Linked DNA regions of Labrenzia sp. VG12. The protein of the gene in region 1 interacts with the protein of each later gene in a pairwise test. Links are inferred from orthologs where the notes say so. Each region holds a gene or a part of one and is shown on either strand. Other genes may lie near its edges.

What was found.
Region 2: the proteins of hflK (region 1) and ftsH interact in binary tests that used the Escherichia coli proteins (3 or more experiments, as listed by UniProt). The link is inferred for Labrenzia sp. VG12 from one-to-one orthologs.

The regions. Positions count from the first base shown.
Region 1 is NZ_CP022529.1:2,389,682-2,392,963, reverse strand. What follows is about bases 76-3,036. They hold hflK (FtsH protease activity modulator HflK), read left to right. Parts: upstream 76-941; coding sequence 942-2,132; downstream 2,133-3,036. Other genes in these bases: hflC (protease modulator HflC), read left to right, coding at 2,135-3,036; CHH27_RS11205 (GNAT family N-acetyltransferase), read left to right, coding at 252-713; CHH27_RS11210 (dihydrofolate reductase), read left to right, coding at 76-206. Also shown: more of CHH27_RS11210, read left to right, coding at 1-75; more of hflC, read left to right, coding at 3,037-3,070; CHH27_RS11190 (DUF2065 domain-containing protein), read left to right, coding at 3,079-3,252.
Region 2 is NZ_CP022529.1:3,440,160-3,443,345, reverse strand. Bases 177-3,041 are described here. They hold ftsH (ATP-dependent zinc metalloprotease FtsH), read left to right. Parts: upstream 177-583; coding sequence 584-2,500; downstream 2,501-3,041. Other genes in these bases: glmM (phosphoglucosamine mutase), read left to right, coding at 2,673-3,041; CHH27_RS15845 (ATP-binding protein), read left to right, coding at 177-411. In the rest of the region: more of CHH27_RS15845, read left to right, coding at 1-176; more of glmM, read left to right, coding at 3,042-3,186. UniProt on the Escherichia coli protein: Acts as a processive, ATP-dependent zinc metallopeptidase for both cytoplasmic and membrane proteins. Plays a role in the quality control of integral membrane proteins.

The DNA.
Region 1 (3,282 bases):
GCATCGGAGGCGGCCAGATCTATGCGCAGGCGATGGCGCGCGCGGATCGGCTGGAAATCACCGAGGTTGCTGCCGAACCGGCCGGTGACACGCGTTTTCCGGACATTGATGCGGCGGTCTGGCGGGAAACGGAGCGGGATGCCGGCGTCAGAACGGAAAAAGACAGCGCGGATTTCACATTCGTCACCTATCGACGCAATCCCTGATCCGAAGATCAGGAGATCGACACCAAAAGCCAAAGACCTGAGTGAATGACCCTCTCTGCGACCATGACTGCCCGCTGGGCGGCCTTTGACGAGCTCAGCCTGCAAGAGCTCTACGATCTGTTGCGCCTGCGTCAGCAGGTCTTCATCCTGGAGCAACAGTCTTTCTATGCCGATATTGACGGCAAGGATCAGGAGACATTGCACTATCTGATCCAGAACCGGGACACTGGCGCCTTGCTGGGCTCCATCCGTCTCCTGACGGATGCAGACAAGGCGATGGCGCGCATCGGCCGTGTGGTGATTGCCGAAGAGGCACGCGGCACCGGTCTCGGGCGCCTGATGATGCAGGCCGGGATCGACAAGGCGCTTGACCTGTTGCCTGGCTGCGAGGTCCATGTCTCGGCGCAGGCCTACCTGGAAAAGTTCTACGGATCTCTTGGCTTCAAGACCGTTTCCGACATTTATATCGAGGACGGCATTCCGCATATCGACATGATCCGGTCCTGATTTTCGCGCAAGCTGTCGCCCGGCTGCGGCATATTGTGCCTTTGCCGCTTGACACACACTGTCTCAGGCCCCACCTGCGGCACGGGAAATCTTATTGGTTTCGGGAGGATCTTGCGCCCCGCTTTCCGTTGAAAGCGGCTGGTAACCTCCCTATAACCAACGGTGAGTCAGAACGGGCACCAGCCCATGTCCGGCACCCATCGCCGGATCTCGAAGAAGGAAGTTTTGATGCCTTGGAGCAATCAGTCAGGTGGCGGTGGCCCCTGGAAAGGTGGCGGAAACGGCGGCGGCCCATGGGGCGGCGGCGGAAACAACAACGGACCCTGGGGGGGCGGTGGCGGCCCGAACCGGGGTGGTAACAACCCGCCGGATCTGGAAGAGCTCCTGAAACGCACCCAGGACCGCATGAAAAACGTGTTGCCTGGCGGCGGCGGTGGCGGCCTCGGTGTCATCGGCGTGCTCATCGTTGCCGGTGTTGTCGTGATCGGCTGGCTGGCCACGGGCTTTTATGTCGTGGACGAAGGTGAAGTCGGCGTCGAGCTGGTTCTGGGTGAAGTCAATGACCAGACCCCTCCGGGCCTGAACTACAACTGGCCTTACCCGATCGGCGAAGTTTACAAGCCGAAAGTCGAGCTGCAGCGTGAAACAACGGTTGGCACGGAAGAAAACGTGACCAGCTCCGGTGTGGTGCGCGCACGCGACGTCTCGGAAGAAAGCCTGATGCTGACGGGCGATGAAAACATCGTTGATGTCGGCTTCAAGGTGCTGTGGCGTATCAAGAACACCCGCGACGGCATCAGCCACTACCTGTTCAACATCCAGGATCCTGAAGCGACGGTGAAGGCGGTGGCCGAAAGCGCCATGCGTGAAGCGGTGGGCAGTTCGAACATCGACTCCATCCTGACCGAGAACCGCGTTGCCATCCAGAACGACGTTGTCACGCTGATGCAGACGACCCTGGACAGCTACCAGGCCGGTATCGAGATTGCCGAAGTGCAGATGCAGCGGGTTGACCCGCCGGCACAGGTCATCGATGCCTTCCGCGACGTGCAGGCGGCCCGCGCCGACCAGGAGCGTATCCGCAACGAGGCGGAAGCCTACGCCAACCGGGTCGTTCCGGAAGCGCGTGGTGAAGCGGCCCGCGTTCTGGAAGCAGCCAACGCCTACAAGGACCAGACCATCGCCGAGGCAACCGGTCAGTCCCAGCGTTTCACCAAGATCTACGAGCAGTACAAGAACGCCCCGGATGTGACCCGCGAGCGTCTTTACCTCGAGACCCTGGAAAAAGTCCTGGGTGCCAACAACAAGATCATCATTGACAGCGAGTCCTCCGGATCGGGCGTTTTGCCCTTCCTGCCGCTCAATGACCTGAACCCGCGTGGCGGCAGTGCCACGACGGCACGGACCGGAGGAAACTGATCATGCGCAGTGGAATTCTTGCCATTTTCCTGATTGGCGTGGCCGTGCTCGGCTACATGTCGATCTACATCGTCAACCCGACCCAGCAGGCGCTTGTTCTGCGACTCGGCCGGATTGTTGAAGAGCCCAAAACCGAACCCGGCTACTACTTCAAGATTCCGTTCGTTGAAAATGTGGTCTATCTCGACAAGCGCGTTCTCAACCTGAACATGCCGCCGCTTGAGCCGATCTCCTCGGACAAGAAGCGTCTCGTGGTGGATGCCTTTGCGCGCTACAAGATCTCCGATCCGGTGCTCTTCTACCAGCGTGTTGCCAATGTGCAGACGGCCAACCGCCGTCTGTCGACCCTGCTGCAGTCCTCGCTCCGGTCCGAGCTTGGCCGCACCAGCTTCGTGGCGCTCGTGCGTGACGACCGCTCCGGTGTCATGGAAGCGATCCGAAAGGACGTCAGCGCAAACGCCAAGGAACTCGGCATTGAGGTGATTGACGTGAAGATCCGCCGGGCCGACCTGCCGGATGCCAACTCCCAGGCGATTTACGCCCGGATGCAGACGGAACGCCAGCGGGAAGCCACCGAGATCCGCGCCCAGGGTGAAGAAGCTGCACGCCGGATCCGTTCGCGCGCAGATCGCGACGCGACGGTTCTGGTGGCTGAAGCGAAGCGGGATTCGGAAATCACCCGAGGTGACGGTGATGCAGAGCGGAACAAGATCTTTGCTGAAGCCTTCGGCGCCGATCCGGAGTTCTTTGCCTTCTACCGGTCCATGCAGGCCTATGAAGCCGGCCTGCGGTCGGGGGATACCAGCCTTGTGCTTTCGCCTGACTCGAGCTTCTTCCGGTTCTTCAAGGACCCGATGGGGCAGAACCTTGATCCGGCCGCCAATGACAATGGCAGCCAGGGCGTGTCCGACCGGTCGCCGTCGCTCGCCTCTCAATGAGCGAGCTGGTGACCGCACTGGGCCTGGTCCTTGTGCTTGAAGGTGTGCTCTACGCGCTGGTGCCCGGTGGCATGAAAGCCATCATGCGCAGCGCGCTGGAGACACCGGACCAGACGCTGCGCCTGACGGGCCTGATTGCGGCCGTGATAGGCGTGTTTCTTGTGTGGATCATTCGCGGATAACGAAAAGTTTTCGGGCGGGAGGGGCCAAAT
Region 2 (3,186 bases), 1.1 Mb from region 1 along the record:
GTTTTCGAGGCAGGACCCGAGATGGTCTGTTGCTGGAAGGAAAGGGGGCGAACGCCGCCGGAAACGTTGGTCGGCCTGAAAGGCCGCGGTGTCTGGGACAAACGCTATGTCTTCTCGGTCGTCGGCGAACCGGACGAGCCAGCGGGCATCCCGCTTCAGCTCGGTCCGCTGTCGGATGCGCCCGTGTCATCAAAAGAAATTGACTGGCCGAAAGGGTGGCCGAAAGCAGCATTCGACTGTGCCCCGGTTGTCTGGTGCGGCGAGCGTGTGCTGATGCTCCATGCCCTGACCGCCCTTCTCGAGCCTGGGACCAGTCATCCGGAAGGCGGCATAACCTTGGAACGCCTGCCAATTCACGCTAAATTGCTCGGTAACTATGTCGATGATGGAGACGTGGCTGAGGAAAACTAGAGTTTTCCCGGCTTCAAAGATCTGATAGACGTCCGGGCTTAAGAAAATAGTCAGTGCATCTGCGCAACTATGGCGCACCGCCTTGGCAGCGGGCCTCGGGCGACCTATCTTCGCCCTAAGGAAAATATGACCGCGCGCTAGTAACGTCGCGTTGGGCGGTTAAGGAAACGAAATGAACGCACATTTTCGCAACTTCGCTCTTTGGGTGATCATCGCACTTTTGCTGATCGCGCTGTTCCAGCTGTTCCAAAGCCCTGCGCAGCATGGCGCTACCAATGACATTGCCTATTCGGACTTCATGAAACAGGTCGACAATGGTGAAGTCAGGGAAGTCACGATCCAGGAACAGAAGATTACCGGCAGCTATAACAGTGGCGGTGCCTTCCAGACCTATGCGCCGGACGGGGCGCAATATGTGAACGAACTGCGCGAAAAAGGCGTTCTGGTCAATGCGCGTCCGCCTGCTGAAAGTTCACCTCTGCTGAGTGCGCTGTTCTCCTGGTTGCCGATGCTGATCATCCTCGGCATCTGGATCTTCGTGATGCGCCAGATGCAGGGCTCCGGTGGCAAGGCGATGGGCTTCGGCAAGTCCAAGGCCAAGCTTCTGACCGAAGCGCATGGCCGCGTGACCTTTGAAGACGTCGCAGGTATCGACGAAGCCAAGGAAGATTTGCAGGAAATCGTTGAGTTTCTGCGTGACCCGCAGAAATTCCAGCGCCTGGGCGGCCGCATTCCGCGCGGCGTTCTGCTTGTGGGCCCTCCGGGCACCGGTAAAACGCTGACGGCGCGTGCCGTTGCCGGCGAAGCCAATGTGCCGTTCTTCACGATTTCAGGTTCCGACTTCGTTGAAATGTTTGTCGGTGTGGGTGCGTCCCGCGTCCGCGACATGTTCGAACAGGCCAAGAAAAACGCACCTTGCATCATCTTCATCGACGAAATCGATGCGGTCGGCCGTCATCGCGGCGCCGGCCTTGGCGGCGGCAATGACGAACGCGAGCAGACGCTCAACCAGCTGCTGGTGGAAATGGATGGTTTTGAGCCGAATGAAGGCATCATCATCATCGCCGCCACGAACCGTCCGGACGTGCTTGATCCGGCGCTGCTGCGTCCCGGTCGTTTCGACCGCCAGATCGTCGTTCCGAACCCGGATATCACCGGCCGTGAAAAGATCCTCAAGGTTCATATGCGCAAGGTGCCGCTGGCTCCGGATGTCGACGTCAAGACACTGGCACGCGGCACCCCGGGCTTTTCCGGCGCGGACCTGATGAACCTCGTCAACGAAGCGGCATTGCTGGCGGCTCGGCGGTCGAAGCGGCTGGTCACGATGGCCGAGTTCGAGGACGCCAAGGACAAGGTCATGATGGGTGCTGAACGCCGCACCCTGGTGATGAGCGAAGAAGAAAAGAAGCTCACCGCCTATCATGAGGCCGGTCACGCTCTGGTGGCACTCCACCAGGAGGCGTCCGATCCTATCCACAAGGCAACCATCATTCCGCGCGGCCGTGCGCTTGGCATGGTGATGCGGCTGCCGGAGAAGGACCAGGTGTCCCTGACCCGCGCGAAGTGTTACGCGGACCTTGCGGTAGCCATGGGCGGGCGCGTTGCCGAAGAAGAGATCTTCGGACACGATAAAGTCACCTCCGGCGCCTCGGGCGATATCCAGATGGCAACACGTCTCGCGCGTGCGATGGTCACGCAGTGGGGCATGTCCGAGAAACTCGGGCTGATCTCCTATGGGGAGAACCAGGAAGAGGTTTTCCTTGGTCACTCCGTGGCGCGCCAGCAGAATATCTCCGGTGTGACCCAGAAGATGATCGACGAGGAAATCAAGGCCTATGTCGACCGGGGCTACGAGACGGCGCACAGGATCCTGACGGAACACGAGGATCAACTGCACACGATCGCCAAGGGCCTGCTGGAATACGAAACGCTGTCCGGCGACGAAATCAAGGACCTCTTGAACGGCAAGCCGCCGGTGCGCGACACCGACGACGACCAGCCGATCGGACGCTCGTCAGCTGTTCCGACCGCTGGTGCCAAGCGCGGTGGCGACGAAGCCAGCGGCGGCATGGAACCGCAGCCGTCCTGATCTGCGTGACATTGAACGATCTGACAGATGCCCGGTCATGACCGGGCATCTTTCGTTCGGGAACCGTTCAGTCGTTAGTGAATAGTAACAATTGCTCACATATTTTGAATCGTGAGCGCCCGCGTTTGCGCTTAAATAGGCGCAAGACAAACACTTCAGACAGGCATAATTGATGCGCAAGTTTTTCGGCACCGACGGTATCCGCGGTCAGGCGAACAAATATCCCATGACCGCTGAGATGGCTCTCAAGGTGGGCATGGCGGCCGGGCTGGTGTTCAAGAATGGCGGGCACCGTCATCGCGTGGTGATCGGCAAGGACACCCGGCTCTCGGGGTACATGCTGGAGACGGCGCTGGTCGCCGGGTTCACGTCCGTGGGTATGGATGTGTTTCTGCTGGGACCAATGCCGACACCCGCTGTTGCCATGCTGACACGCTCGCTGCGCACGGATCTCGGCGTGATGATTTCCGCGTCCCACAATCCGTTCCAGGACAATGGCATCAAGTTTTTCGGTCCGGACGGCTTCAAGCTCAGCGACGAGATTGAAAAGACCATCGAAGACATGGTCGAAAGCGACATGACACCGCTGCTTGCCGGGACACGTGAACTTGGCCGTGCCAAGCGCATCGACGGTGCACAGCAGCGCTATATCGAATTTGCCAAACGCACCCTGCCGCGGGAAATGA